2 regions of the Streptomyces sp. NPDC043726 genome follow, and region 2 is predicted to be linked to the other one. Evidence: riboswitches for the same ligand, from Rfam matches in the RefSeq annotation. Region 2 holds a riboswitch; the other holds the start of a gene.
What was found. Region 2 has a riboswitch for glycine ahead of gcvP (aminomethyl-transferring glycine dehydrogenase). Riboswitches for the same ligand answer to the same signal wherever they lie in the genome.
Positions count from the first base shown of each region.

Region 1: linked by a shared signal. The riboswitch ahead of gcvT (glycine cleavage system aminomethyltransferase GcvT) and the one ahead of gcvP (aminomethyl-transferring glycine dehydrogenase) in region 2 are both predicted to bind glycine.

Region 1 is NZ_JBWKCI010000012.1:35,976-51,466, forward strand. Features, by position in the region: gene glyA (serine hydroxymethyltransferase) at 1-1,214, opposite strand, end outside; gene gcvH (glycine cleavage system protein GcvH) at 1,224-1,601, opposite strand; gene gcvT (glycine cleavage system aminomethyltransferase GcvT) at 1,722-2,840, opposite strand; glycine riboswitch at 2,878-2,986, opposite strand; glycine riboswitch at 2,987-3,082, opposite strand; gene AC068Z_RS31205 (AAA family ATPase) at 3,253-3,915, shown strand; gene AC068Z_RS31210 (enhanced serine sensitivity protein SseB) at 4,066-4,857, shown strand; gene AC068Z_RS31215 (enhanced serine sensitivity protein SseB C-terminal domain-containing protein) at 5,002-5,787, shown strand; gene AC068Z_RS31220 (ABC transporter permease) at 6,110-7,105, shown strand; gene AC068Z_RS31225 (ABC transporter substrate-binding protein) at 7,164-8,921, shown strand; gene AC068Z_RS31230 (ABC transporter permease) at 8,991-9,998, shown strand; gene AC068Z_RS31235 (ABC transporter ATP-binding protein) at 9,995-11,092, shown strand; gene AC068Z_RS31240 (ABC transporter ATP-binding protein) at 11,089-12,339, shown strand; gene AC068Z_RS31245 (trimeric intracellular cation channel family protein) at 12,410-13,066, shown strand; gene AC068Z_RS31250 (thioesterase family protein) at 13,157-14,008, shown strand; gene AC068Z_RS31255 (hypothetical protein) at 14,206-14,541, shown strand; gene AC068Z_RS31260 (TetR family transcriptional regulator) at 14,611-15,240, opposite strand; gene AC068Z_RS31265 (hypothetical protein) at 15,361-15,491, shown strand, end outside.
Region 2 is NZ_JBWKCI010000029.1:1,338-16,828, forward strand. Features, by position in the region: gene AC068Z_RS42095 (sugar phosphate nucleotidyltransferase) at 1-2,085, shown strand, start outside; gene AC068Z_RS42100 (DUF881 domain-containing protein) at 2,193-3,092, shown strand; gene AC068Z_RS42105 (small basic family protein) at 3,089-3,421, shown strand; gene AC068Z_RS42110 (DUF881 domain-containing protein) at 3,427-4,260, shown strand; gene AC068Z_RS42115 (FHA domain-containing protein) at 4,322-5,281, shown strand; gene ftsR (transcriptional regulator FtsR) at 5,302-6,039, shown strand; gene AC068Z_RS42125 (bifunctional nuclease family protein) at 6,123-6,596, shown strand; gene AC068Z_RS42130 (MerR family transcriptional regulator) at 6,858-7,502, shown strand; gene AC068Z_RS42135 (DNA polymerase IV) at 7,593-8,969, shown strand; gene AC068Z_RS42140 (PRC-barrel domain-containing protein) at 9,084-9,458, opposite strand; glycine riboswitch at 9,572-9,667, shown strand; gene gcvP (aminomethyl-transferring glycine dehydrogenase) at 9,842-12,727, shown strand; gene AC068Z_RS42150 (TOBE domain-containing protein) at 12,809-13,234, opposite strand; gene AC068Z_RS42155 (TOBE domain-containing protein) at 13,353-13,751, opposite strand; gene AC068Z_RS42160 (APC family permease) at 13,978-15,491, opposite strand, start outside.

The sequences.
Region 1 (15,491 bases), on a different contig from region 2:
CGGGCCTTCAGCGCCTCGACGTCGTAGGACGGCTTCAGTGCCTGTGCGATCACGTCGGCGACCTCGGCGAAGTCCTCGGCGGTGAAGCCGCGGGTGGCCAGGGCCGGGGTGCCGATCCGCAGACCCGAGGTCACCATCGGCGGGCGCGGGTCGTTGGGGACGGCGTTGCGGTTGACCGTGATGCCGACCTCGTGGAGTCGGTCCTCGGCCTGCTGGCCGTCCAGCTCGGACTCGCGCAGGTCGACGAGGATCAGGTGCACGTCCGTGCCGCCGGACAGGACGTTCACCCCGGCCTCCCGGGCGTCGGGGGCGGTCAGCCGCTCGGCGAGGATGCGCGCACCCTCCACCGTACGCCGCTGGCGCTCCTTGAAGTCCTCCGAGGCCGCGACCTTGAAGGAGACCGCCTTCGCGGCGATCACGTGTTCCAGCGGGCCGCCCTGGAAGCCGGGGAAGACCGAGGAGTTCAGCTTCTTGGCGAACTCGGTGCCGCGGGCGAGGATGATGCCGCCGCGCGGGCCGCCGAGGGTCTTGTGGGTGGTGGAGGTGACCACGTCGGCGTGCGGGACCGGGTTGGGGTGCAGCCCGGCGGCGACCAGGCCGGCGAAGTGGGCCATGTCGACCCACAGGTAGGCCTCGACCTCGTCGGCGATCCGCCGGAACTCGGCGAAGTCCAGCTGACGGGGGTAGGCCGACCAGCCGGCGATGATCACCTTGGGGCGGTGCTCCTTGGCCAGGCGCTCGACCTCGGCCATGTCGACCAGTCCGGCCTCGTCGACGTGGTAGGCGACCACGTTGAACTGCTTGCCGGAGAAGTTCAGACGCATGCCGTGGGTGAGGTGGCCGCCGTGGGCCAGGTCCAGGCCGAGGATGGTGTCGCCGGGCTGGGCCAGCGCGAACAGCGCGGCCTGGTTGGCGGAGGCACCGGAGTGCGGCTGGACGTTGGCGTAGGCGGCGCCGAACAGGTCCTTGACCCGGTCGATGGCGATCTGCTCGGCGACGTCGACGTGCTCGCAGCCGCCGTAGTAGCGGCGGCCCGGGTAGCCCTCGGCGTACTTGTTGGTCAGGACCGAGCCCTGGGCCTCCATGACGGCGAGCGGAGCGAAGTTCTCCGAGGCGATCATCTCGAGCGTGGACTGCTGACGGCCCACCTCGGCGTCGACCGCGGCGGCGATCTCCGGGTCGAGCTCGTGCAGGGGAGTGTTGAGAAGAGTCATCTACGATCCTCAGCCGGCGGAGAAGGCGGTGTACTCGTCGGCGGAGAGCAGGTCGCCCGGCTCCTCCGCCACGCGTACCTTGAACAGCCAGCCGCCCTCGAAGGGGGCGGAGTTCACCAGCGACGGGTCGTTGACGACGTCCTCGTTGATCTCGGTGACCTCACCGCTGACCGGGGAGTACAGGTCGCTGACCGACTTGGTGGACTCCAGCTCGCCACAGGACTCGCCCGCGGCCACCGTGGAGCCGACCTCGGGGAGCTGGGCGTAGACGACGTCACCGAGCGCGTTGGCCGCGAACTCCGTGATGCCGACCGTCGAGACGCCGTCCTCGGCGACCGACAGCCACTCGTGCTCCTTGCTGTAGCGCAGCTGCTGGGGGTTGCTCATGGCCTGAATTCTCCTGTACGCGGGGGAGTGCTGATGAATGGGGGACTGCTGGAGGCGTGCGTGAGCAGCGGTGATGTGCTCAGCATCACCTACGGCGGCATGTCTGGCGCCTGCAGGCGACTACTTCTGGCGCTTGTAGAACGGCAGCGCCACGACCTCGTACGGCTCGTGACTGCCCCGGATGTCCACGCCGACACCTGCCGTGCCGGGCGCCGCGTGCGCGGCGTCGACGTAGGCCATGGCGATCGGCTTGCCCAGCGTGGGGGAGGGGGCGCCGGAGGTGATCTCGCCGATGACCTGGCCGGCCGCGACGACCGGGTACCCGGCGCGCGGGACCCGGCGGCCCTCGGCGATCAGGCCGACGAGGACGCGCGGCGGGTTGCTCTCCGCGCGGGCGGCGGCCTCGGTGAGCGCCTCGCGCCCGACGAAGTCGCCCTCCTTCTCGAACTTGACCACCCGGCCGAGCCCGGCGTCGAAGGGGGTGAGGCCGGTCGTCAGCTCGTGCCCGTACAGCGGCATGCCCGCTTCCAGGCGCAGGGTGTCCCGGCAGGACAGGCCGCAGGGGACCAGGCCGACGGGCGCGCCGGCCTCGGTCAGCGCCTGCCACAGCGTCTCGGCGTCCGAGGGCTTCACGAACAGCTCGAAGCCGTCCTCACCGGTGTACCCGGTGCGCGCGATCAGCGCCGGGACGCCCGCGACGGTGCCGGGCAGGCCCGCGTAGTACTTCAGGCCGTCGAGGTCGGCGTCGGTGAGCGACTTCAGGATGCCCGGGGACTCGGGGCCCTGGACGGCGATCAGCGCGTACGCGTCCCGGTCGTCGCGGACCTCGGCGTCGAAACCGGCGGAACGATCCACCAGGGCGTCCAGCACGACCTGGGCGTTCGAGGCGTTGGCGACGACCATGTACTCGGTCTCCGCGAGCCGGTAGACGATCAGGTCGTCCAGGATGCCGCCGTCGGCGCGGCAGATCATGGTGTAGCGGGCGCGGCCGACACCGACGGAGGCGATGTTGCCGACCAGGGCGAAGTTCAGCAGCTGGGCCGCCTGCGGTCCGGTCACCGTGATCTCGCCCATGTGGGAGAGGTCGAAGAGGCCGGCCCTGGTGCGCACGGCGTTGTGCTCGTCACGCTCGGAGCCGTAGCGCAGCGGCATGTCCCAGCCGGCGAAGTCGGTCATCGTCGCGCCGAGCGACCGATGCAGGGCATCGAGGGCGGTACGGCGGGGTTCAGGACTGCTCATCGGACGTGTGTCTCCCAAGGCATGACGGCGAGGTCGTTCCTCCCCATCTGTCATCGGAACCTGAGAGGTTCGTCATGACCTCATCGGGGCATGACTTGCACCTTGGGTGGGACCACCGGCGACGGCGGTCCGCTTTTCAGATGTGCCTCGCCCGCGCGGTAACGGGGCCTGAGAGATTCAAGGGAGGGACTTGCTCCTTCGGCGCCCCAGCTCAAGGCTGGGAACTCTCCCGCGCGGATTCAAACGGCCGGTATGCAGTTGGCGCGGACATCATTGCACGCATCGGTCCGGTACGGCAGGGCCGCATCTGTAACCGGGCTGTGGCGGTACGCGTACAGAAACGGAAGGCGCACGGCATTACCTTCTCTTTACGCTCAACGGGCAGGTGCTCTACCTGACCCAGGGGAGGACGATCACGTTGAACAGGACCACGGCGTACGCGACCACCACGGGCATCGCGGTGCCCCGGCAGCCGGCTGCCCCCGTTCTCGAGGGCCGCGCCCCGGTCGTACGCGATCTGCGGGAGCGCGGCGGTCGCAGCCCGCACGCGCTGCTCTTCGGGCCCCAGGACCTCGTCGTGATCACCGGTCTGCCCGGCAGCGGCAAGTCCACCTTGATGAAGCGAGCCGTGAAGGGTGCCCGGATCGACTCGCAGGACACCCGGGACCGCTGGGACGCCCGCATGCCCGGCTTCCTTCCCTACGCCGTCTACCGTCCCCTCGTCCGGCTGGCCCACTACGCCGGTCTGTGGCGCGCGCTGCGCTCCGGCAAGGGTGTCGTCGTGCACGACTGCGGTACGCAGGCCTGGGTACGCGGATGGCTCGCCCGCGAGGCCCGGCGCCGGGGTGGCACCCTGCACCTGCTCGTGCTGGACGTCACCCCGGACCAGGCCCTGGAGGGCCAGCGGGAGCGCGGCCGGGGCGTGTCCCGGTACGCCTTCCTGCGGCACCGCACGGCGGCCGGGCGGCTGCTGCGCGCGGTGGAGAAGGGCGAGCTGCCCCAGGGCTGTGGTTCGGCGGTGCTGATCGACCGACCCGCGGCGGGCGCGCTGCGCCGGATCGGCTTCACGGGCTGATTCCGGCCGGGTCCGGGTCCGCTTCCGGCCTGGTCCGGGTCCGGGTCCGGGTCCGGCTGAGTGCGGGTCCGCTTCCGGCTGATTCCCGGCCCGCCGGGAGGCGTTAGCCTTTTCAGCCACAGCAGTGGTTCACGGCAGGCGGTCAGACAGATGGACTTCCCGGCGGATCTCCCCGCGGACTTTCCGGCGCAGGCACACCCCCATCCGCACGGCGGATGGCCCGGCAACGAGCTGGAGGAGGTGCTCTCCGCCTCCCTCGGCGTGCCCTCGGCGGGCGGCCGGATCATCGAGGTCCTCGGGCGCAGCTTCCTCTGGGTCCCGCTCCCGTCCGGCGGCGGCCCGAACAGCGGCCCGCTGGACCTGCCCACGCTGGAGATCGAGGGCCAGGCCTATGTCCCGGTCTTCAGCTCCGAGGAGCAGTTCCGCCAGGTCGTCGGCGCGCACATGTCGTACACCATCGCCCCCGCGGTGGAGTTCGCCCGCGGCCTGCCCCCGCAGGTCGGGATCGCGGTCAACCCCGACGGGGTGGTGGGGATACCTCTCCCGCCGGTCGCGGTGGCCGAGCTGTGCCGGGTCGGCCGCACTCCGCTCGACGGCCCCGCGAGCGGCGGCCGGGTCAAGCTGTACGAGCCGGACTGGCAGGACGACCCGGTCGACTTCCTGGCCGCGGCCTCGGCAGAGTTCGCCGCCACGGGAGTCGTGACGACGGCCCGCCGCTGTCTGGCGACCGTCGAAACGGCGGATCCCGTGATGTTCGTGGGAGTGGAACTCTCCAATTGGGAGGGCGACCTCCGCACGCTCCCGATGGATGCTTTGGGCAGGGCCCTGGGCAGGGTGCCGACGAGGTGGCCGGTGAACCTCATCCTGCTGGACATGGCGGCCCAGGACCCGGTGGTGGTGTGGATGCGCGAGAAGGTACGGCCCTTCTACACACAGGGTTAGCCGACACACCCAGGGGCGCGGGGAACCGCGCGACCGGCCACGACCGAAGCCGCACTCGCACGACCACGGCAAGTCCCGAGTGATTAGGCGGGCTTAAGCTAGGGTCACGGCTCGGGCGAGAGTGAAGATGAAGGGGCGGTACAGGTGAGCGCCAGCGGCATCGCGGCCGGTCAGGTCGAGCACATGCTGCGCCAGGTCACGCCCGGGCGGTACGACGCCTACGAGGCGCTCCTGCGCGCGCTCGCGACCCCGAACTCCGGCCAGATCTGGATGCTGTTGTGGCACGGCCAGGCCGGCTCCCCGGACGCCCAGTACGGGAACATGGAGGTCGAGAACTACGGCTATGCCCCGTGTGTCACCTCCGCCCAGGAGTTGTCGGCGAGCGGCTGGAACCGTTCCTACGAGGTCGTGGACGGCATCGACGTCGCCCGCACCCTGTACCCGGACCACTTCGGCCTCTGGCTGAACCCGCACGCCCCGGGCGGCGGTGTCGGCATCCCCTGGCTCGATCTGCGCCGGATCGCCACCGGCCTCGACCGCCAGCCGGCCGGGCCGCTGCGCCTTTCCGAACCCGGCATCGAGATCCCGCACTTCTACGCCCTGCTCGCGCAGAACGCCCACCGCACCCCGGCCGTCCGCACCCTGCGCCGCGCCTGGGTGCAGCCGGCGCTCGGGGCGCCGTATCTCGCCATCGGACTGGATGTGTACGACACCAGCCCGCCCGCCGTGGACTCGGTGCGCGCGATGATGCAGCAGTCCATCGGCGCGGTCCCGGACGGCCTGCCGGTCTCGACGGTGGCGATGTCCGACGAGTACGACCCGGTCGCGATGTGGATGCGGGCGAGCGCCCGCCCGTTCTACGACCGTGAGGCGCACGCGGCCCAGGCACCCGCCGGGTACGGCTACCCTCCGGCGCACGGCGGATACTGACGTGTGACGGACCGTCGGCTCTTTCACGTCCCCGACACATTTCTGCGCGCGTAGATGATGCCGAACGTCATGGAACGCCCGATGTGTCCCAACTCCCTACCGTCCGGGGTGCGCTATCCCCTGTTCGGATAACGGAATCCCTATCGCATCATCACGGTTACGCATACTTTCACCGCCAGACCTGGCGGGTGATCGTGACGACGCTGAAGACTCCCGACTCAGACACGGGATCGGTCGATCCTGTGATCGAGCGCAAGTCGACAAAGCCGTAATCCACGGCGGGTGTAGGCCGGTCACCACCGGCGAGAGGGGTCGGGTCACTGTGACCGCACCGATCGAGACCAGCGGGGCAGCCGAGGCACAGCCTGAGGCTGTGCTCAGCGGCGCCGACAAGGGGCAGATCGAGGGCCGTTCCCTTGGGCAGATCGCCTGGTCCCGATTCAAGAAGGACAAGCTCGCCGTGACCGGCGGCATCGTCGTCATCCTGCTGGTGCTGCTCGCCGTCCTGTCCCGGCCCATCCAGGCCCTCTTCGGTCTCGACCCCAACGCCTTCAACCAGGACCTGATTGACCCCAACACCTCGCTGCCCCTCGGGGACTTCGGCGGGATGAGCATGGACCACCCGCTGGGCGTCGAGCCCAAGTTCGGCCGGGACATCGCCACCCGCATCCTGGAGGGCTCCTGGGTGTCCCTGGTCGTCGCGTTCGGGGCCACCATCCTGTCGAACACCATCGGCACGGTCCTCGGTGTGATCGCCGGCTACTACGGCGGTCGCGTGGACACGATCATCAGCCGTCTGATGGACACCTTCCTCGCCTTCCCGCTGCTGCTCTTCGCCATCGCCATCTCGGCGACGCTGCAGGGCGGTGCCTTCGGCCTCGAGGGTCTGCCGCTGCACATCGGCGTGTTGATCTTCATCATCGGCTTCTTCAACTGGCCGTACCTGGGCCGTATCGTCCGTGGCCAGACCCTGGCCCTCAGGGAGCGCGAGTTCGTCGACGCCTCCCGGGGCATGGGCGCCAAGGGCCCGTACATCCTCTTCCGGGAGCTGCTCCCGAACCTGGTCGGCCCGATCATCGTCTACTCGACGCTGCTCATCCCGACGAACATCCTTTTCGAGGCCAGCCTGAGCTTCCTCGGCGTCGGCATCCAGCCCCCGCAGGCGTCGTGGGGCGGCATGCTCAGCGAGGCGGTCAACTTCTACGAGGTCGACCCGCAGTTCATGATCGTGCCGGGCCTCGCCATCTTCGTCACCGTCCTGGCGTTCAACCTGCTCGGCGACGGACTCCGTGACGCTCTCGACCCGCGCAGCCGCTGACATGCGGCCGCGTCGTGAGCCCATCAAGTTTCCACCTATGGAGGGGAAGCAGACCATCATGCGAAGGTCAGCGCTGGCCGCCATCGCGGCTATCGGCACTGTGAGCCTGGTGCTTTCGGGTTGCAGCAAGGCCGATGACAACAATGACAATGGCGACGGCAACAACAAGTCGGCCGGTGCCAACGCAGCGACCAAGGGTGTCGTCAACGCCTCGGACGCGAAGGGGGGCACGGTCACGTACGAGTACTCGGACGTGCCGGACTCCTTCGACCCGGGCAACACGTACTACGCGTACATGTACAACCTCTCCCGGCTGTACGCCCGTCCGCTGATGACGTTCAAGCCCGCCGCCGGTGAGGCCGGCAACGAGCTGGTCCCGGACCTCGCGTCGGCGCCGGGTGAGCCCAGCGACGGCGGCAAGACCTGGACGTACAAGCTGCGTGAGGGCCTCAAGTACGAGGACGGCACGCCGATCACGTCCAAGGACGTCAAGTACGCGGTGGAGCGCTCGAACTTCGCGCGTGACGTGCTCTCCCTCGGCCCCAACTACTTCCAGCAGTTCCTCGAGGGCGGCGAGAAGTACAAGGGCCCGTACAAGGACAAGAGCGACAAGGGCATCGCGTCCATCGAGACGCCGGACGACACCACGATCGTCTTCAAGCTCAACCGCGCCTTCCAGGAGTTCGACTACCTCGTCGCCACCCCGCAGACGGCCCCCGTGCCGAAGGCGAAGGACACCGGCGTCGACTACGTCAAGAACGTCGTGTCCTCGGGCTCGTACAAGTTCGAGAGCTACGAGGAGGGCAAGCAGGTCGTCCTCGTCCGCAACGAGAACTGGGACGCCAAGACCGACCCGCTGCGCAAGCAGTACCCGGACAAGATCGTCGTCAAGCTGAAGGTCAACGCCGAGACCATCGACCAGGACGTCATGGCCGGCACGGCCATCGACCTCGGTGGCGGTGGCGTCCAGGCCGCGACGCAGGCGAAGGTCGTCAACAAGGCGGACCTGAAGGCCAACACCGACAACACCTACGGTGGCCGTCTGGTCTACATGGCGATCAACACCAAGCTCGCGCCCTTCGACAAGGTCGAGTGCCGCAAGGCCGTGCAGTACGCGGTCGACAAGGTCTCGGTGCAGACCGCCCTCGGCGGCCCGATCCGCGGTGACATCGCCACGACCGTCCTGCCGCCGGACATCCCGGGCTACGAGAAGTCCGACGTCTACGCCACCCCCGGCAACAAGGGTGACGTCGCCAAGGCCAAGGAGCAGCTGAAGGCCTGCGGCAAGGACACCATCAAGACCAACATCTCGGCGCGCAGCGACCGTCCGCAGGAGATCGACGCGGCCACCGCGATCATCAACTCGCTGAAGGCGGCCGGCATCGAGGCCACGCTGAAGCAGTACCCCTCGGGCAAGTACTTCACCGACAACGCGGGTGTGCCGAAGTTCAACAAGAAGGAGAACATCGGCCTGCACATGATGCAGTGGGGTGCTGACTGGCCGTCCGGTTACGGCTTCGAGCAGCAGATCCTGCACGGTGACGCGATCGGCGAGTCCGGCAACACCAACCTGTCGCAGCTCGACAACGCGGACATCAACTCGATGCTCGAGAAGGCGATCGCGACCGAGGACGAGGCCGAGCGCAACAGCCTCTACGCCGAGATCGACAAGAAGACGATGGAGGAGGCGGCCCTCGTTCCGCTGTCCTACTTCAAGGTCCTGCTGTACCGCCCGGCCGGCTTCACCAACCTGGTCTCGACGGCGGCCTTCAGCGGTCAGTACGACTACCTCAACATCGGCACGACCAAGAAGTAGCCCCGGAAGGTAGGTGAAGGCATTGGTGCCCGCGGGCTCAGCGGCCCGCGGGCACCAGCGCCGATCCCCGTGATCTCGTATATCCTCCGCCGGATGATCGCGGCAGTGATCCTGCTGCTGGTCGTCACCGCGGTCACCTTCGCGATCTTCTTCCTGCTGCCCCGGCTCGCCGGCCAGACGGCCGACCAGCTGGCCCAGCAGTACATCGGGAAGAGCCCCACGAAGGCCGACATCGCAGCGGTCAAGCAGAACCTCGGTCTCGACCAGCCCGTGTACGTCCAGTACTGGGACTTCATCAAGGGGATCGTCGCCGGCGCCACCTATGACCTGGGCCCCACCACGGCGCAGTGCAACGCGCCGTGCTTCGGCTACTCCTTCAAGACGCACGTCGAGGTCTGGCCGCAGCTCACCGACCGCCTGCCGGTGACGCTGTCCCTGGCCGTCGGTGCCGCAGTCATGTGGCTGATCGGCGGTGTCACGGCCGGTGTGATCTCGGCGCTCAAGCCGCGCTCGCTCCTCGACCGCACCTTCATGGGTATCGCGCTCGCCGGTGTCTCGCTCCCCATGTTCTTCACGGGCAGCCTGGCGATCCTGCTCTTCACCATCGAGTGGCCGATCTTCGGCCGCACGTACGTCCCGTTCACCGAGAACCCGGCGCAGTGGGCCAACACCCTCTTCCCGGCGTGGTGTTCGCTCGCTCTGCTGTACTCCGCCATCTACGCACGGCTCACCCGCTCGGGCATGCTGGAGACGATGAACGAGGACTTCATCCGCACGGCTCGCGCCAAGGGCCTGCGGGAGCGCAAGGTGGTCGCACGGCACGGGCTCCGGGCCGCGCTGACCCCGATCATCACCGTCTTCGGCATGGACCTCGGACTGCTGCTCGGCGGCGCCGTCATCACCGAGTACGTGTTCTCCCTGCACGGCATCGGCGAGTACGCCGTGAAGGCCATCCAGGACAACGACCTGCCCCCGATCCTCGGCGTCACCCTGCTCGCCGCCTTCTTCGTCGTGATCGCAAACTTCCTGGTGGACCTCTTGTACGCCGCCGCCGACCCGCGGGTGAGGCTCTCGTGACCGAACTGTCCAAGACCGGTGCCGCGGTGGGGGAGCCCGTCAAGGCCCCCTCCGACGCGCCCACCGCGTTCCTCGAAGTCCGTGACCTCAAGGTGCACTTCCCGACCGACGACGGCCTGGTCAAGTCCGTCGACGGGCTGAGCTTCTCGCTGGAGAAGGGCAAGACCCTCTCCATCGTGGGCGAGTCCGGCTCCGGCAAGTCGGTCACCTCGCTGGCGGTCATGGGCCTGCACCGGCTTGGCGCGCGCGGCAAGAACGTCCAGATGTCCGGCGAGATCTGGCTCGACGGCAAGGAACTGATCTCCGCCGACCCGGACGAGGTGCGCCGGCTGCGCGGCCGCGAGATGGCGATGATCTTCCAGGATCCGCTGTCCGCGATGCACCCGTACTACACGATCGGCAACCAGATCGTGGAGGCGTACCGCGTCCACCACGACGTCAGCAAGAAGGTCGCGCGCAAGCGGGCCATCGAGATGCTCGACCGGGTCGGCATCCCCGAGCCCGCCAAGCGCGTCGACGGCTACCCGCACGAGTTCTCCGGCGGTATGCGCCAGCGCGCGATGATCGCCATGGCGCTGGTGAACAACCCCGAGCTGCTCATCGCGGACGAGCCGACGACCGCCCTGGACGTGACCGTCCAGGCGCAGATCCTCGACCTGATCCGGGACCTGCAGAAGGAGTTCGGCTCCGCGGTCGTCATCATCACCCACGACCTCGGCGTGGTCGCCGAGATCGCCGACGACGTCCTGGTGATGTACGGCGGCCGGTGCGTGGAGCGCGGTTCGGTCGACGACGTCTTCGAGCGGCCGCAGCACCCCTACACCTGGGGCCTGCTCGGCTCGATGCCGCGCATCGACCGCGAGACCTCCGACCGGCTCATCCCGGTCAAGGGCTCGCCGCCGAGCCTCATCAACGTCCCCTCGGGCTGCGCCTTCCACCCGCGCTGCCCGTACGCGGACGTCCCCAAGGGCGATGTCACCCGCACCGTGCGCCCCGAGCTGGCCCAGGTCGGCACCGGACACTTCTCCGCCTGCCACCTCTCCCCCGAGGACCGCACGCGGATCTGGACCGAAGAGATTGCGCCGAAGCTGTGAGTGAAACCAAGAAATCGGACGTGACCGTCCCGGCGCAGGCCTCGGCTCCCGCCGCGGAGCGCGAGGTGCTGCTCAAGGTCGAGGGCCTGCAGAAGCACTTCCCGATCCGCAAGGGCGTGCTCCAGCGTCAGGTCGGCGCGGTCAAGGCCGTGGACGGCATCGACTTCGAGGTGCGCAAGGGCGAGACGCTCGGTGTGGTCGGCGAGTCGGGCTGCGGCAAGTCGACCATGGGCCGGGTCATCACCCGTCTCCAGGACCCGACGGGCGGCACGATCCACTTCGAGGGCAAGGACATCACGCGGCTGAACACGGCCGGGATGCGCCCGCTGCGGCGGGACATCCAGATGATCTTCCAGGACCCGTACGGCTCCCTGAACCCCCGGCACACCATCGGCTCGATCGTCTCGGCGCCCTTCCGGCTCCAGGGCGTCGAGCCCGAGGGCGGGGTGAAGAAGGAGGTCCAGCGGCTGCTGCAGCTGGTGGGCCTGAGCCCCGAGCACTACAACCGCTACCCGCACGAGTTCTCCGGCGGTCAGCGTCAGCGCATCGGCATCGCGCGGGCGCTCGCCCTGAAGCCGAAGCTGGTCGTGGCGGACGAGCCGGTCTCCGCGCTGGACGTGTCGATCCAGGCGCAGGTCGTGAACCTGATGGACGACCTCCAGCAGGAACTGGGCCTGACGTACGTGATCATCGCGCACGACCTCTCCGTCGTACGCCATGTCTCGGACCGTATCGCGGTGATGTACCTCGGCAAGATCGTCGAACTCGCCGACCGCACCTCGCTGTACGAGGCGCCGATGCACCCGTACACCAAGGCGCTGATGTCCGCGGTGCCGGTGCCGGACCCCAAGCGCCGGGGCGCCAAGAGTGAGCGCATCCTGCTCCGCGGTGACGTGCCCTCGCCGATCGCGCCGCCGAGCGGCTGCCGCTTCCACACGCGGTGCTGGAAGGCGACGGAGATCTGCAAGACGACCGAGCCGCCGCTGCTCGAGCTGCGCCCCGGTCAGCAGGTCGCCTGCCACCACCCCGAGAGCTTCGAGGACCAGGCCCCGCAGGACACGGTCCTGCTGACCGCCGCGAAGAAGGCGGCGGAACTGGTCTCCGACGAGGTGCTGGCGGAGTCGGCGGAGACGTCGGCGGCGGTGGCGGCGGAGGTCGAGAAGACCGCGGAGAGCACCGAAGCTGCTGAGAGCACCGAAGCCGCGGAGAGCAGCGAAACCGCGAAGAGCACGGACAAGAGCGAATAATCGCCTAGCCGCCTCCAGCCCCCGCCTTGCAATGTAAGGCGGGGGCTCGCTGTCGGGTGAGAATGTACGGGTGCTCCAGCAACTGTTCACCCCGTCCGTCCAGCACACGCTCGACCTGATCGGCATCTTCGTCTTCGCGATCTCCGGCGCCCTGCTGGCGGTCCGCAAGAACTTCGACGTCTTCGGCATCGCCGTCCTCGCCGAGGTCACCGCGCTGGGCGGAGGGCTGTTCCGCGACCTGATCATCGGCGCCGTACCGCCCGCCGCCTTCACGGACCTGGGGTACTTCCTGACGCCGCTGCTCGCCGCGCTCCTGGTCGTCTTCCTGCACCCGCACGTGGAGCGCATCCAGACCGGCGTGAACGTCTTCGACGCGGCGGGCCTCGGCCTCTTCTGCGTCACGGGCACGACGAAGGCGTACGACTACGGCCTCGGCCTCACCCAGTCCGTCGCCCTGGGCCTCGCCACGGCGGTCGGCGGCGGTGTCCTGCGGGACGTGCTCGCGAACGAGGTGCCCTCGCTGCTGCGCTGGGACCGCGATCTCTACGCGGTCCCGGCGATGGTCGGCGCCACCATGGTCGCCCTGTGCATCCGCTTCGACACCCTGAACCCCTTCACCAGCGGACTCGCGGTGGTCACGGCGTTCGTGCTGCGGCTGCTGGCGATGCGCTTCCACTGGCGGGCGCCACGGGCGTGGAACCGGCGGTCCACCGTGCGGGAGGAATGAGGGCCGGGCCTGGGCCGGCTCGGGCCGCACGCGACGGCCGGATGATGAGAAAAGCTACCGCTTAGTAGTTAGCTGTTGTACCGTTCACCCATGCCAGAAGCAGCGTCCACGCAGGCCACCATCGGCGACAGCGAGTTCGACCGCGACACCGCCCTCACCCGGCGTGAGCCCGGCGTCTACGACATCGACCTCTCCGCCGGCTGGACCATCATCAGCGCCGTCAACGGCGGCTATCTGCTGGCCGTCCTCGGCCGCGCGCTCGCGGACACCCTGCCGCACGCCGACCCCTTCACCATCTCGGCGCACTACCTGACGGCGTCCCAGCCGGGACCGGCGGTCGTCCGCACCTCGGTGGTCCGCACCGGCCGCACCCTGTCGACCGGCCAGGCCTCGCTCCTCCAGTACGACGAGCAGGGCCGGGAGGTCGAACGCATCCGCGTCCTCGCCTCCTACGGCGACCTCGACTCCCTCCCGGACGACGTCCGTACGACGGCGAAGCCGCCCGCGATCCCGCCGATGGACCAGTGCTTCGGGCCCCAGGACGGCCCGGCCCCCGTCCCCGGCAGCTCGGCCATCACCCACCGCCTGATGATCAAGCTGGACCCCTCGACCCTGGGCTGGGCCCTCGGCGCTCCCTCCGGCAAGGGCGAGATGCGCGCGTGGTTCGGCCTGGCCGACGGCCGTGACGCGGACCCCCTCTCCCTGCTCCTGGCGGTGGACGCGCTGCCCCCGACCGCCTTCGAGATCGGCATCAAGGGCTGGGTCCCCACGGTCGAACTGACGGTCCACGTCCGCTCGCGCCCGGCCCCGGGCCCGCTCCGGATCTCGATCACCACGCGCAACCTGGCGGGCGGCTTCCTGGAGGAGGACGCCGAGGTCTGGGACAGCGAGGACCGCCTGGTGGCCCAGTCGCGGCAGCTGGCAAGGGTCCGTCTGGGCTGAGGCCCGGTGGTCGTCGCCACCCTCGCAGCCAGGCTCCGTGAAGTCGGACCGGCTCCCACCTGGACAGGCGCGAGGCGACTTGAAGCGCGCTTTGCCTTGCTGACAGGACGGGGACAGCGTCGCCCCAAGAAAGCCCTAAGCGCGGTTGGTTGAGTGCCCCTCTCAGCACTCCCTCATCGTTCTTGGAGCTGTTTCTCATGAAGCGTGCGCGTCTCGTCCCCGCGGTGGCCCTCCTGGCGCTCTCACCGCTGGCACTGGTGGCCTGTGGTTCCGGCTCCGGCGACTCGTCGTCCTCGAACACCGGCGGCTCCAGCGGGCAGAACTGCACGCGGCCGTCGGGGATGCCGAGCGGCGCTCCCTCGGGGATGCCCGGCGGGGCGCCTTCGGGGGCGCCGAGCGCGGCGGGATCGGGTGCGCCGAGCGGGGCTCCGTCCGGCGCTCCTTCGGGTGCTCCGTCGGGGATGCCGAGCGGTGGGCCCGGCGGTGGGGCGGGCGGCTGCGGCGGGCCGGGCGGACAGGCCCAGCAGGGCTGACGCGAGAGCGGTCGTACGGCTGAGGCGGCGCACCCGGGACGGGGCGCCGCCTTCGTCGTAGCCGCCGTGTCAGTCCAGCCAGTGCCGGCGGCCGATGCTGATGAGCCGCATCCGTCGGGTGGCGACCTGGACGACCTGTTGCCGCTGCTCCCGCGATCCCTCCTCCAGCGTGTCGAGGAAGAGCGAGGCGGTGATGAGCATCTGGTCGACGTAGAGGTGGGCCAGCATCAGCAGGTCGTCGTCGCTCCAGCCCTCGGACTGCGGGTCCTTGGCGAGCTCGCGCTTCACTTCCTCGCCGAAACGGGCGAGTTGGTCCTGGATGGCCTCGCGGACCGGCTGCACCCCGCCGTGCCGCTCACGGGCGATGAACCGCACGTGCGCCGGGTGCGTGGCGACGTGGCCGGCGATCAACTCGACGGCGCGGGCTATGCGTTCGTCGGGGTCGCCGTCGGCGGAGACGGTGACGCGGATCATCGCGTGCAGGCTGCCGAGCGCCTCCTCGACGAGGGCGACGCCGAGATCCGCGGTGGAACGGAAGTGCCGGTAGAAGGCGGTGGGGGCGACGCCGACGGCGCGGGTGACCTCGCGCAGGCCCAGACTGCTCAGGCTCTGCTCCTCCAGCAGTCCCAACGCGGCGTCCAGGAGCGCCTGTCGGGTCTTCTGCTTCTGGGCCTGCCGGATGCCGAGGGTGTGACTCATGCCATGCAGTTAACAACTGTTCTCCGGAATTGAAAAGCCGCCGACGGGTTAGACTTATAAGTCAGTGAACAAGTGTTACTACAACCGTTCACCGAAATGTCACGAGGGGGATCTCGTCCCATGCTGTTTCTCGTTGCCGCGCTCCTGCTGCTGGGCGTAGTCATGGGCACCGTGGCCCACGCGCCGCTCGGCTTCACCGTCGTAGCCGCCGTAGTGATCGCCGCCTGGCTGGCCGTCTTCGCGCTCCGCGA
Region 2 (15,491 bases):
CCTCTGGAATTCGGCATCACCATCGTCGACGAAGAGGGCAAGGTCGAGCGTTTCCTTGAGAAACCGACCTGGGGCCAGGTCTTCTCGGACACGGTGAACACCGGTATTTACGTCATGGAGCCCGAGGTCTTCGACTATGTCGAGGCCGATGTGTCCGTCGACTGGTCCGGCGATGTCTTCCCTCAGCTGATGAAGGAGGGCAAGCCGATCTATGGGTATGTCGCGGAGGGCTACTGGGAGGACGTCGGTACTCACGAGAGCTATGTGAAGGCGCAGGCCGACGTCCTGGAGGGCAAGGTCGACGTCGACCTCGACGGGTTCGAGATCTCCCCTGGTGTGTGGGTGGCGGAGGGTGCCGAGGTGCATCCTGACGCTGTTCTGCGAGGCCCCCTCTACATCGGGGACTACGCCAAGGTCGAGGCCGGCGCCGAAATCCGTGAGCACACCGTCGTGGGCTCCAACGTGGTCGTGAAGAGCGGGGCCTTTCTGCACAAGGCCGTCGTGCACGACAACGTGTATGTGGGGCAGCACAGCAACCTTCGGGGCTGTGTGGTCGGAAAGAACACCGACATCATGCGGGCGGCCCGGATCGAGGACGGCGCCGTGATCGGCGACGAGTGCCTCATCGGTGAAGAGTCGATCATTCAGGGCAATGTGCGGGTCTACCCGTTCAAGATCATTGAGGCTGGTGCGTTCGTCAACACCTCGGTGATCTGGGAGTCCAGGGGCCAGGCGCATCTCTTCGGCGCCCGAGGGGTGTCGGGCATCCTGAATGTGGAGATCACGCCGGAGTTGGCCGTGCGCCTCGCCGGTGCCTATGCGACGACCCTCAAGAAGGGGTCGACCGTCACCACGGCCCGTGACCACTCCCGTGGTGCGCGGGCGCTCAAGCGGGCGGTGATCTCCGCGTTGCAGGCGAGCGCCATCGACGTACGAGACCTCGAGAACGTTCCCCTGCCCGTGGCTCGGCAGCAGACCGCGCGCGGGAGTGCCGGCGGGATCATGATCCGGACGACGCCCGGTGTGCCGGACTCCGTGGACATCATGTTCTTCGACGGGCGGGGCGCCGATCTGTCGCAGGGCAGTCAGCGCAAGCTGGACCGGGTGTTCGCGCGTCAGGAGTACCGGCGTGCGTTCCCGGGTGAGATCGGGGACCTGCACTTCCCGGCCAGCGTCTTCGATTCGTACACGGGTTCGCTGCTGCGGAACGTGGACACGACCGGGATCGCCGAGTCGGGGCTCAAGGTCGTCGTGGATGCCTCCAACGGGAGCGCGGGGCTTGTGCTGCCGAGCCTGCTCGGGAAGCTGGGTGTCGACTCGCTGACCATCAATCCCGGTCTTGACGAGTCCCGGCCCACGGAGACGGCCGACGCCAGGCGCTCGGGTCTCGTGCGGCTCGGCGAGATCGTCGCTTCCGCGCGGGCCGCGTTCGGCGTGCGGTTCGACCCCGTCGGTGAGCGGCTGTCGCTGGTCGACGAGAAGGGGCGGATCGTCGAGGACGACCGTGCGCTGCTCGTCATGCTCGACCTGGTCGCCGCGGAGCGGCGCAGCGGGCGCGTGGCGCTGCCGGTGACGACCACCAGGATCGCCGAGCAGGTGGCGGCGTACCACGGGACGCAGGTGGAGTGGACGACGACCTCGCCCGACGACCTGACCCGGGTCGGGCGTGACGAGACCACGATATTCGGTGGTGACGGCAAGGGCGGATTCATCGTCCCGGAGTTCAGCAGCGTCTTCGACGGTACGGCGGCCTTCGTACGGCTGATCGGTCTGGTGGCCCGGACGCAGCTCACCCTCAGCCAGATCGACGCGCGGATTCCGCGTGCGCATGTCCTCAAGCGCGATCTGGCGACTCCGTGGGCGGTCAAGGGGCTCGTCATGCGGCGGGTCGTGGAGGCGGCCGGAGACCGGTCCGTGGACACCACGGACGGGGTACGCGTGGTGGAGGCCGACGGGCGCTGGGTGATGGTCCTGCCGGACCCGGCCGAGGCGGTCACCCACCTGTGGGCGGAGGGTCCGGACGACGCCTCCGCGCAGGCGCTGCTCGACGAGTGGTCGGCGGTGGTGGACAGCGCCGGTCGCTGAAACGGGCACTACGCGCGCGTGCCGGACAAGTGTCCCCAAGGGGGCCTGTCCGGCACGCCGGTGGGGCCATTCGGAGGTACTGCGCGCGACGTGCGACGATGTGCGGCATGCCGCAGCAGCCCCCCGTTCGGAGCACTCCTACGCGCCCGTCGCGCCCGGACGCCTCCATGTCGCTGCTCACCAACGTCATGGACCACAGCCTCGACGACGGCTATGCCGAGGCGGCGGCCCGGAAGAAGGCCGCTGACGGCGGCCTGCCGAAGACGCTCCGGGCGAAGCTGGGGCTCGCGGCCGGCTTGGTGCTCGCGGCTCTGGTCGTCACCGTGGGTGCGGCTCAGGCGCGGGTCGCGGCTCCCGTGGTGGCGAAGGAGCGCGAGGAGCTGATCGACCGGATCGATCAGGAGACCGAGGCCGCGGACAAGCTCGAGGACAGTGTCGACAAGCTGCGTGACGACGTGAGCGCGCGCCAGCGCGAGGCACTCAAGGAGAGCGGCGGTGAGCAGGCCGAGCTGGTGGGCATCCTCGCCGGAGCCCTCGAGGTGCACGGTCCTGGCGTGAAACTGGTCGTGAACGACGCCAAGGACTCCAGTGGGGGCGGTGACGGGGACCCGCGCGAGACCACCGGGTTCTCCGACACCGGTCGGGTCCGGGACCGGGACATGCAGCGGGTGGTCAACGGGCTGTGGGAGTCGGGGGCCGAGGCCATCTCGATCAACGGACAGCGGCTGACGGCGCTGTCGGCGATCAGGGCAGCCGGTGACGCCATACTGGTCGACAACAAGCCGCTGGTGCCGCCGTACACGGTGCTCGCGGTGGGGGACGGGGAGCAGCTGAGCAGCAGGTTCCAGGACAGCGCGGACGGGCTGTATCTGCATGCCCTGCAGGAGAGCTTCGGCATCCGGACCGCCATCTCCACGGAGGACGATCTCCGGCTGCCCGCCGCACCCAGTGTGACCGTACGAACAGCAAAGCCGAACACCGAGAACACCGAGAAGGGCACATCGTGATCGCCGTACTGGGCCTCGTCGTGGGAGTCGTGGCCGGCCTGTTGGTCCGGCCTGAGGTTCCGGCGGTCGTCGAGCCTTATCTGCCGATCGCCGTCGTCGCGGCGCTGGACGCCGTCTTCGGTGGTCTGCGGGCCATGCTCGACGGCATCTTCGACGACAAGGTCTTCGTGGTCTCGTTCCTGTCCAACGTGGTCGTGGCCGCGCTGATCGTGTTCCTGGGCGACAAGTTGGGCGTGGGGGCGCAGCTGTCCACCGGTGTCGTCGTGGTCCTCGGCATCCGTATCTTCTCGAACGCCGCGGCGATCCGACGGCACGTGTTCCGGGCGTGAGGGCGATGAGCAACCAGGACGAGACGCCCGAGACCGGACTCCGCAAGCAGTTGCCCGACGAGGTCCCGCCCCCGGTGTCCGAGACAGCGCCGCCGGCGCCCGAGGCCAAGACCGAGCTCACCGGCCGCCAGCGGCTCGCCAAGGGGCTGTGGCCGCCGCGGGTCACCCGGGCCCAACTGATCGTCGCCCTGCTGCTGTTCGGCCTCGGCTTCGGTCTGGCGGTGCAGGTCGCGTCCAACAGTGACGGGGACGACGCCCTGCGCGGCGCACGCCAGGAGGATCTTGTCCGCATCCTCGATGAACTGGACGACCGTACTCAGCGTCTTGAGGACGAGAAGCAGGGACTCGAGAAGCAGCGGGACGAACTGGAGAACAGTTCGAACCAGGCCGAGGAGGCTCGCAGGCAGACCGTCGAGAAGGAGCGGCAACTCGGCATTCTGGCGGGCACGGTGGCCGCGCAGGGACCCGGCATCACGGTGACCATCGACGACACGAAGGGGACGGTCGAGGCGGACATGCTGCTCGACGCCATTCAGGAGTTGCGTGCGGCCGGCGCGGAGGCGATCCAGGTGAACGGGGTACGCGTGGTGGCGGGTACCTATCTGACGGATTCGGGGAACTCCGTGAGCGTCGACGGGAACAAGATCAACGCGCCCTATCGTTTCAAGGTCATCGGCAAGCCGCAGGATCTCGAACCGGCGCTCAACATCCCTGGAGGCGTGGTGCAGACTCTCGAGAAGGAGCAGGCCACCGTGACTGTCGAGCGGTCGGACAAGATCGTTGTGGACGCCTTGCGAGCCGCGGAGCGGCCTGACTACGCTCGGTCGTCCTCGCAGTGAATCGGCGGTGCATGGGGGACGTCCGGCGAGGGCATGAGGTTGCGGGGGGTCGGCGCACCGAATGGGTGGTGCGTGGTGGAAACTGTCTGGTGGATACGGACGTTGTGAGGATGTCCGGGTCGGCCGGAGTGTGCAGTCAGGGTTCGTCCTGCCCCACGGGCGGGTCTGTTTCAGTCAAGGGGAATCGCCCGTGAAGTTGTTTGCGAAGTTGTTCGGCAAGAGCGCGCGGCAGGGCAACGAAAATGCCACTGCTCGTCACCGCGCGCAGCCTGACGCAGAGGGCCAGCGGCCGCTGTTCCGGGACCAGGTCGGTGGTCCGGGCGGGGACATTTCCGGAGGTCAGGGCGCGCCGTCTGTTGACCCTGCCCAGTCCGGAGGCATAGGTTTCGGGCAACCGTCAACCTCAAGTACGGGTGGAGGGTTCTCCGCCGACCCGTACGCGTCCAATGCCCCGGCGGGGCAGCCGCGGCAGGAGGATCCGTCCATGTCGGCCCTGGTGTGCACGAGGTGCGGTAACCGCAACGCGGAGAACAGTCGCTTCTGTTCCAACTGCGGTGCTCCGCTGCGGGCGGGTGCCGTGCCCGAGCGTCCGTCCGAGACCACGTCCACGATCTCCATCTCCGGTCTCGAGGCTTACGAGGCCGAGGCCACCGGGCAGACGCCGATCCCGGCGCTGTCCCCCGAGGCGCAGGCGGCCGTCGAGGCGCTGCCGCTCGGCTCCGCGCTCCTGGTGGTGCGCCGTGGGCCGAACTCGGGCAGCCGCTTCCTGCTGGACAGCGACCTGACGACCGCTGGCCGTCACCCGCAGAGCGACATCTTCCTGGACGACGTCACCGTCTCGCGTCGGCACGTGGAGTTCCGCCGGAGCCCGGACGGCTCGTTCACGGTGGCCGACGTGGGCAGTCTGAACGGCACGTACGTCAACCGCGAGCGCATCGACCAGGTCGATCTGTCGAACGGTGACGAGGTGCAGATCGGCAAGTACCGGCTGGTCTTCTACGCGAGCCAGCGAGGCTACTGACCCTCCCCCGGAGAAGGTCCATGCTTCATACACCGAGCGGCGGTGCCGGACACGGCACCGCCGCCACGGACAGCGGGCTGATGAGCATCGGCACGGTGCTGAACGTGCTGCGCGACGAGTTCCCCGAAGTCACCATCTCCAAGATCCGGTTCCTGGAGTCCGAGGGCCTTGTCGAGCCGCGGCGGACCCCGTCGGGGTACCGCAAGTTCAGCGCGGGTGACGTCGAGCGGCTCGGCCATGTGCTGAGGATGCAGCGGGACCACTATCTGCCCCTGAAGGTGATCAGGGAGCACCTGGACGCCATGGAGCGCGGAGAGGCCGTACCCCTGCCGACCGTGGGCCGTCAGCGGGACGGTGAGGGCGGCCCGGAGCTCTCCGAGGCCCCCACGGCCGCTCGGATCGGGCGGAGCGAGCTGCTGGCCGCCGCGGAGATCGATGAGCGGGAACTCGAGGAGTGGGAGTCGTACGGGCTGATCGCGCCGCTGCCGGACGGGGCGTACGACGCCGAGGCGGTCACCGTGGCCGCTCTCGTCACCGAACTGGGGCGGTTCGGGATCGAGCCGCGCCATCTGCGTGTCATGAAGGCCGCCGCGGACCGTGAGGCCGGGCTCGTGGACCAGGTCGTGGCGCCGCTCAGGCGCCACCGCAACCCGCAGACCAGGGCGCTGGCCGAGGCCCGTACGAAGGAGCTGGCGGGGCTCACGGTGAAGCTGCACGCCGCGCTCGTGAAGACCGCGCTCGGGGTGCGGCTGCCCTGAGCCGGAGGGCGCGGAGGGCCGGATCGGCCGCCCGTTTCCTGCCCGACTACCCAAACATCCCGAGCACGGCCTAGGGTTGCTGTGTGAACGAGCTCGATGTCGTAGGTGTCCGGGTCGAAATGCCCTCCAACCAACCGATCGTGCTCCTGCGCGAAGTGGGAGGCGACCGCTACCTCCCCATCTGGATCGGGCCGGGGGAGGCGACGGCCATCGCCTTCGCCCAGCAGGGCATGGCCCCCGCACGACCGCTGACCCACGACCTGTTCAAGGACGTGCTGGAGGCCGTCGGCCAGGAGCTCACCGAAGTGCGCATCACCGACCTGCGTGAAGGCGTCTTCTACGCGGAGCTGGTCTTCGCCAGCGGCGTCGAGGTGAGCGCCCGCCCGTCCGATGCCATAGCGCTGGCATTGCGCACCGGAACGCCGATCTACGGCAGCGACGGAGTGCTCGACGACGCCGGCATCGCCATCCCCGACGAGCAGGAGGACGAGGTGGAGAAGTTCCGCGAGTTCCTCGACCAGATCTCGCCCGAGGACTTCGGCACCAGCAGCCAGTGAGGCGCCCGGGCGCCCCGGCTGACCAGCGGTTCGCGAGGGGCGGTCAGGGGCGGCCGACGGCTCGGGCCGCGGCAATTGCCAGCGGCGAGTGAGAGCGTCCTGCGGCCCGGCCCCAGTGCATTCGGCTAGCCTTTCCCCGCGGTTGGGTACGGGAAACCACTCCTAGGGTGATTATCACTCGGCGTGCCGAGTGTGGCGATCGTTGACGCACCCCTGGTGACTGCCTACCGTCGAGAAGGCAGGTCAAGGACGGAGGTCGGCGTGAGAAGCAGCGGCGACGGTACGGCTGGGGGTGCCCCCGGACGCAGTCTCGGGGAGAGCGGTCCGTACCCGCTTCACGGCAGCGCGGCCGACCACGCTCCGCAGCGACCGGCGGCCGTGCCGAGCAGCGGAGGGGCGACGTCCATGGCGTCGGAGCAGATCGGTTACCGCGGGCCGACGGCCTGTGCGGCCGCCGGCATCACCTATCGGCAACTGGACTACTGGGCGCGCACCGGGCTCGTCGAGCCGAGTGTGCGGCCCGCGTACGGGTCGGGGACGCAGCGCCTGTACAGCTTTCGGGACGTCGTCGTCCTGAAGATCGTCAAGCGGTTCCTGGACACCGGGGTGTCGCTGCAGAACATCCGTACCGCCGTGCAGCATCTGCGGGAGCGGGGCTTTCGTGATCTGGAGCGGATGACGCTCATGAGCGACGGTGCCACGGTCTACGAGTGCACCTCGCCCGACGAGGTCCACGCGCTGCTCCAGGGCGGTCAGGGCATCTTCGGCATCGCGGTCGGGGTGGTGTGGCGGGACGTCGAGAGCGCGCTGTCCCAGCTGCACGGGGAGCGGATCGACACCGGCGAGACGCTCGTCGGCCACAATCCGGCGGACGAGCTGGCGCGGCGGCGGAACCGGGCGGTCTGAGAGCGCCGGGTGGTCTGATCGCCAGGCGGCTGAAAGCCGGGCGGTCGCGCTCCGGGGGCATTGTCAGTGGCGTAGGGCAGCATCGGAGATGTGAGAAGCGCCCCGACGATCCTGCACCTCGACATGGATGCCTTCTTCGCCTCGGCGGAGCAGGCGTCCAAGCCGAGTCTGCGCGGGAAGGCAGTGATCGTCGGCGGGCTCGGGCCGCGTGGGGTGGTGGCGACGGCGTCGTACGAGGCCCGCGTCTTCGGGGTGAACTCGGCGATGCCCATGGCGCAGGCGCGGCGGCTGGCGCCGAACGCCGCGTATCTGGTGCCGCGCTTCGGGTTCTACCGGTCGATCAGCGAGCAGGTCATGGGGCTGCTCAGGGCCCTGTCGCCACTGGTGGAGCCGCTGAGTCTGGATGAGGCCTTCGTGGATCTGGAGGCCGGGGGAGCGGCCTGGGACGCGGAGTCGGCGCGGCTGGCGGGCGTGAAGCTGCGCGCCGACATACGGGCCGTCACGGGGCTGACGGGGTCGGTGGGGCTCGCGGCGTCCAAGATGCTCGCGAAGATCGCCTCGGAGCAGGCCAAGCCGGACGGGCTGGTGCTGATCGAGCCGGGGACCGAGCGGGCGCTGCTCGGGCCGATGTCGGTGCGGACCCTGCCGGGGGTGGGGCCGGCCACGGGGGACCATCTGCGGCGGGCCGGGATCCATACGGTCGACGAGCTGGCCGAGGCGGGGGAGGACGAGCTCGTACGGCTGCTCGGGAAGGCGCATGGGCACGCGCTGTACGCGATGGCGCTGGCCCGGGACGAGCGGCCCGTGGTGGCCGAGCGGGAGACGAAGTCGGTGTCCGTGGAGGACACGTACGACGTCGACATCCACGACCGGGTGCGGGTGGGGCTCGAGGTGCAGCGGCTGGCTGATCGGTGTGTGCGGCGGCTGCGGGGCGCCGGGCTGTCAGGGCGGACGATCGTGCTGAAGGTGCGGCGGTACGACTTCTCGACGCTGACGCGGTCCGAGACCTTGCGGGGGCCCACGGACGATCCTTCGGTGGTGCGGGAGGCGGCTGCCCGGTTGCTGGAGTCGGTGGACACCACGGGGGGTGTGCGGCTGCTGGGGGTGGGGGTGAGCGGGCTCGCTGATTACACGCAGGAGGACCTGTTCGCGCAGGCCGCGGGGGAGCTGGCCACGGAGGGCGGGGCGGAGGAGGGGGACGCGGGGAGTGAGGCTGCGGGCTCGGCGGTGGTCGAGGCCGCCGAGCGGCGGTGGGTCGCGGGGCATGACGTGCGGCATGCGGAGTTCGGGCACGGATGGGTGCAGGGGAGCGGGCTGGGGCGGGTGACCGTGCGGTTCGAGACGCCGGAATCCGAGCCGGGGAGGGTGCGGACGTTTCGGGTGGACGATCCGGAGCTCTCGGTCGCGGAGCCATTGCCCTTGGTGTCGGTCAGACCCGATGTGCCGGTGGACGGGGTCGGGGCGTGACCAGAGGGTGAGGTCGGAGGGGGCTGGTGCTCGCCCGCGCTCGCGGGGTGCCGCTTCTCTGGCTGCGCGGGCCGCCCCAGCGGCACGACCGCCCGCCGCTGCCCGGCAGCGGAGTCATGTGTCCGCGTCTTCCGTGCCTGCCAAGTTGCCGAAGTCGTGGTCCGGGGATGGGGGCGGGGCGATGTCCAGGCCGTAGTGGTGGTAGAGCTGGAGTTCCTGTTCGGGGGAGAGGTGGCGGCCCACTCCGAAGTCGGGGGCGTCCTTGATCAGGGCGCGTTCGAAGGGGACGTGCAGGGTGCCCTCGATCAGCTTGCTGGGTTCCAGGGGGACGAAGGCGTCCCTGCTGAAGAGGCCGGTGCGTATGGCGGCCCACTCCGGTACTCCGGTCGCGTCGTCGAGGTAGACCTCGTCGATCGTGCCGATCTTCGTGCCGTTGCGGTCGAACGCCTTGCGGCCGATCAGGTTGCGCGGATCGATGTCGGTCTGCACGGGCCCTCCACTTGGTCGCAACTCATCCGTAAGCACTACGAAAGAGCACATTGGGTGAAGCGGCCACTCGAACGCCCGGTCGTTGACCTCGCTGGTACCCTGGCAGCGGCTGCTGACCCCGTGCGGGAGAGTCCTCCAGACATCATCGGAGGCGCCGAAGGAGCAAATCCTCCCCGGAATCTCTCAGGCCCACGTACCGCACGGACGAGGTCACTCTGGAAAGCAGAGCGGGTGTCAACGGCTTCCGCTCTCACCGACGGTGAAAGCCGGGTGCCCTCGGGCCCCGGTGAAGCTCTCAGGTTGAGATGACAGAGGGGGAGGCCGTCCGGGTACCCGCGCCGTGGTACCCCTCGCAGGTCGCGTCAGACCAGGAGGCCTCCGCAATGACCGCCCACCGCATTCCGCTCGCAGAGCTCGAACAGGGCATTCCCTTCGAGCAGCGTCATATCGGCCCTGACCACGAGGCTCGGGCCAAGATGCTGGCCCAGGTCGGGTACGGATCGCTCGACGAGCTCACCGCCGCCGCGGTGCCGGACGTGATCAAGAACGCCGACTCCCTCGATCTGCCGGGAGCGCGTACCGAGGCCGAGGTGCTGGCCGAGCTGCGGTCGCTCGCCGACCGTAATCAGGTCCTCGATTCCATGATCGGACTCGGTTACTACGGGACCTTCACCCCGCCGGTGATCCTGCGGAACGTGATGGAGAACCCGGCCTGGTACACCGCCTACACGCCGTACCAGCCGGAGATCTCGCAGGGGCGGCTCGAGGCGCTGCTGAACTTCCAGACCACGGTCGCCGACCTCACGGGGCTGCCCACCTCCGGTGCCTCCCTGCTCGACGAGGGGACCGCCGCGGCCGAGGCCATGGCCCTGTCCCGGCGCATGGGCAAGAACAAGAAGGGCCTCTTCCTGGTCGACGCGGACGTCCTGCCGCAGACCATCGCCGTGATCGAGACCCGCGCCGAGCCGACCGGCGTCGAGGTCGTCGTCGCCGACCTCAGCGCGGGCATCCCGGCCGAGATCGCCTCCCGCGAGATCAACGGCGTACTCCTCCAGTACCCCGGCGCCTCCGGGGCCGTACGGGACATCAAGGCCGTCATCGAGCAGGCCCATGAGCTCGGCGCGCTCGTCACCGTCGCCGCCGATCTGCTCGCGCTGACGCTGCTGACGTCCCCCGGTGAGCTGGGCGCGGACATCGCGGTGGGCACCACGCAGCGCTTCGGTGTTCCGATGGGCTTCGGCGGACCGCACGCCGGCTACATGGCCGTGCACGAGAAGTTCGCGCGCAGCCTGCCCGGACGGCTCGTCGGCGTGTCCGTGGACGCGGACGGGAACAGGGCCTACCGGCTCGCGCTCCAGACGCGTGAGCAGCACATCCGGCGTGAGAAGGCGACCAGCAACATCTGCACGGCGCAGGTGCTGCTCGCCGTCATGGCCGGGATGTACGCCGTCTACCACGGCCCCGAGGGGCTGAAGAGCATCGCCCGGCGCGTGCACCGGTACGCCACGATCCTCGCCGCGGGGCTCACCGCGGGCGGCGTGGAGGTCGTGCACGGTTCCTTCTTCGACACGGTCACCGCGCGGGTTCCCGGGCGGGCCGCCGAGGTCGTCGCCGCCGCTCGCGAGAACGGCGTCAACCTGCGGCTCGTCGACGCCGACCACGTCTCCGCCGCCTGCGACGAGACCACCGCGCGGGCCCAGCTGGCCGCCGTGTGGAGCGCGTTCGGCGTCGAGGGGGACATCGAGGCGCTGGACGCCGAGGTCGAGGACGCGCTGTCGCAGGAGGCCCTGCGCGGTGACGAGTACCTGACCCACCCGGTCTTCCACGAGCACCGTTCCGAGACCGCGATGCTGCGCTACCTGCGCCGCCTCGCGGACCGTGACTACGCGCTCGACCGCGGCATGATCCCGTTGGGCTCCTGCACGATGAAGCTCAACGCCACGACCGAGATGGAGCCGGTCACCTGGCCCGAGTTCGGGCAGCTGCACCCCTTCGCCCCCGCCGAGCAGGCGGAGGGCTACCTCACGCTGATCCGTGAGCTGGAGGAGCGTCTCGCCGAGGTCACCGGCTACGACAAGGTCTCGCTGCAGCCCAACGCCGGGTCGCAGGGTGAGCTGGCCGGTCTGCTCGCCGTACGCGGGTACCACCGCGCCAACGGGGACGAGCAGCGGACCGTCTGCCTCATTCCCTCCTCCGCGCACGGCACCAACGCCGCCAGCGCCGTGATGGCCGGGATGAAGGTCGTCGTCGTCAAGACCGCCGGGGACGGCGAGATCGACGTCGAGGACCTGCGGGCGAAGATCGAGCAGTACCGCGACGAGCTGTCGGTGCTGATGATCACGTACCCCTCGACGCACGGTGTCTTCGAGGAGCACGTCGCCGACATCTGCGCGCAGGTGCACGAGGCGGGCGGGCAGGTCTACGTCGACGGCGCCAACCTCAACGCCCTGGTGGGGCTGGCCAAGCCGGGGCACTTCGGTGGTGACGTCTCGCATCTGAACCTGCACAAGACCTTCTGCATCCCGCACGGCGGCGGCGGTCCGGGCGTCGGTCCGGTGGCGGTGCGCGAGCACCTGGCGCCGTACCTGCCCAACCACCCGATGCAGCCGGCCGCCGGGCCGGAGACCGGGGTCGGGCCGATCTCGGCGGCGCCGTGGGGTTCGGCCGGGATCCTGCCGATCTCGTGGGCGTACGTCCGGCTCATGGGCGGCGAGGGGCTGAAGCGGGCCACGCAGGTGGCCGTGCTGTCCGCCAACTACATCGCCAAGCGGCTCGAGCCGCACTATCCGGTGCTCTACAACGGGCCGGGCGGTCTGGTCGCGCACGAGTGCATCATCGATCTGCGGCCGCTGACGAAGGCGACCGGGGTGAGCGTCGACGACGTGGCCAAGCGGCTCATCGACTACGGCTTCCACGCGCCGACGATGTCCTTCCCGGTGGCCGGCACGCTGATGATCGAGCCGACCGAGTCCGAGGACCTCGGCGAGCTGGACCGGTTCTGCGAGGCGATGATCGCGATTCGCGCGGAGATCGAGAAGGTCGGTGCCGGGGAGTGGGCCGCGGATGACAACCCGCTGCGGAACGCTCCGCACACCTCCGCCGCGCTGGGCGGGGAGTGGGAGCACGCGTACAGCCGTACGGAGGCCGTGTTCCCGGCCGGTGTCTCGGCCGCGGACAAGTACTGGCCGCCGGTGCGCCGTATCGACCAGGCCTTCGGTGACCGCAACCTCGTGTGCTCGTGCCCGCCGCTGGACGCGTACGAGGACTGATTCGGCGTAGGTAGCGCGTGAGGGGCTCCGCCCGGGCTTTACGGCTCGGGTGGAGCCCCTGCTTCATTTCCTGCGGTTGTCCTACGGGGTCGCCAGTGCGATCTCGGTCGACTTGATGAGGGCCACGACGGGGGCGCCGGGGGTCAGGACCAGGGCGGTGGCCGCGTCGGTGGTGATGGCGGCGGTCAGTTCGCCGCCGGTCACCGTGATCTTGACGGCGGTCATCGAGGGGCCGGTACTGACGGTGCTGACGTTGCCCGGGAGCTGATTGCGGATCGACACTCCCGAGACGGGGGCGGTGGCGAGGGCGACCTCGGTGGACTTCACCAGGACGCGTACGGCGCTGCCCGGGGCGAGGGCCAGGTCGTCGAGGGCCTCCCTGGTGATCGCGGCGGTGATGTTGTGACCGCCGGAGAGAACGACTCTGACCGTCGCCATGACCTCGCCGGGGGTGATGGTGGTGACGGTGCCGGGGAGCTGGTTTCGGATGCTCAGTCTCTGGGGCATGGGGCGCCTTGCCTTCGGGGGCGGTGGATGGGGCGTCCCACGGTAGTCGGGTGGGGGGATTATGCCGGGTATGTGTGAGTTTGCGTCGCCATGCTGGCTGCCTCGGGGCGGTCTGCGCCTACGTTCGGTCGATGTGTACGTTTGTCGACTTCACGCGGGCCGTCGCCTCCATGCCGACCTCCAGGCCCAGCTCCTCCACGGCCTCGCGGGTGAGCAGGGAGACGAGGCGGTGCTGGCCCGCCTGGATCTCGACCTGGGCCGCCACGTCACCGAGCTTGATCGCGGTCACGATGCCGGGGAAGGCGTTGCGGGCGGAGGTGTAGGGGGCCTCCTCGTCTGGCGCGGTCGCCGTCTTGGCGAGTTCCACGGAGAAGGCGGCCAGGTCCCGCCCGTCGATGAGCCGTCGGCCGCTGTCGTCGCGGTGGGTCGCCACCCGCCCCGCGTCCGCCCAGCGGCGGGCGGTGTCCGGGCTAACGCCGAGGAGCCGGGCGGCCTGGCCGATCGTGTAGGACTGCATGCCGATCACGATAGGGCGTCGGCCCGGGCGGGGGTGGGGCGGTGCGTCCCGCTCACGCGGCCGGCCGGGCGGGTGTGGGGGTGGTGCGTCCGGGCCGCGGTGTCGGGCTGTGCGGGCTCGGGGGTGGTGCCTCCGGGCACGGTGTCGGCCTGTGCGGGTGGGGTGGGGGTGGGCCGGCGACCAGGTCATTCGGCGTGGACGCCGGGGCGATGCTCCGGTCCGCCTGTCAGCCTGTGTGGACGCGTGGGCGGCGGGCTCGGTCCGGTTCGGCCTCGCGCAGGACCTCTCGGGTCACCGGGGCGACCTCGCCCTGGCCGAAGAGGAAGAAGCGGAGGAAGTTGGCGAAGGGGCTGCCCTCGGTCCACTCGAAGTAGATGTGCGGGGTGCAGCCCGTCGTGTCGCGGACGTGGAGGAGCAGGGCGGCCAGGGCGTTGGGGATGGAGGAGGACTCCAGGGTCAGGACGCGGTAGCGGTTGTGCAGGACCTCGCCGCGGACCGTCAGACCTGCCTCGAACTCCGAGGGGTCGGTCACCGTCACCTCGACGAAGACGAAGTCCTCAGAGCTCGGGATGTCGTTGTCCTGCCGGATCTGCTCGATCTTGTCGCGGTACTCGGCCAGGTCGCGGTTGTCGGGCTCGTTGGCGATGAACCGCATCTTCCGGCTGGCCATGTCACGGATGAATCGTTCCGCCATGTCGTCGAGCGTCACGCTGGTCACGCGCAGCTCGAAGGCCCGCAGCAGCCGGGAGAGCAGCGAGATCAGGATGATGCCCGCGATGAAGCAGGCGCCGATCTTCACACCGTCCGGACGCTCGATGACGTTCACGATCGTCGTGTAGAGGAACACGGCCGAGATCACGGCGAAGCCGATGGTCCAGTTCCGCTGGCCCGCCTTGCGGGCCGCGATGGTCACCGCGATGGCCGCGGAGCTGATCAGCACCAGGACGCCGGTGGCGTAGGCGCCGCCCTGCGCGTCGACGTCGGCGTCGAAGATCCAGGTGACCAGGAAGCCGACCAGGGTGAAGACGATGACCATCGGGCGCACCGCGCGGGCCCAGTGCGGGGCCATGCCGTAGCGCGGCAGATAGCGGGGCATCAGGTTCAGCAGGCCCGCCATCGCGGAGGCGCCGGCGAACCAGAGGATGGCGATGGTCGAGACGTCGTACACCGTGCCGAAGGCGTTGCCCAGGTAGTCGTGGGCCAGGTACGCGAGCGCGCGGCCGTTGGCCTGGCCGCCCTCCTCGAACTCCTTCTCCGGGATCAGCAGCGTGGTGATGAAGCTGGTGCAGATCAGGAAGCAGCTCATGATCAGCGCGGCCGCGGTGAGCAGCTTCTTGGTGTCCCGGATTCGGCCCCTGGGATGTTCCTCGGTGTCCCCCTCGTCGCCCCTGACGTGCGGCATCACGGCGACGCCGGTCTCGAAGCCGGAGAGGCCGAGGGCGAGCTTCGGGAAGACGATCAGGGCCATCCCGATCATGACGAAGACGTTGCCGTGCTCGGCGGTCAGGGCGTCGGTCCAGTCGGTGACGACATGTCCCTCGGTGACGACGTGGTAGATGCCTACCGCCACGACGACCGCGTTCAGCGCCAGATAGGTCCCCACCAGGGCGACGGCGACGCCGATCGCCTCCAGGAAGCCCTTGAGGAACACCGCGCCGAGCAGCGCGACGAGGATGAGGGTGATCAGCAGCTGCTTGTCGTGCAGGGCGTCGTTCAGGTGCGGGTTCTCGACCAGGTGGG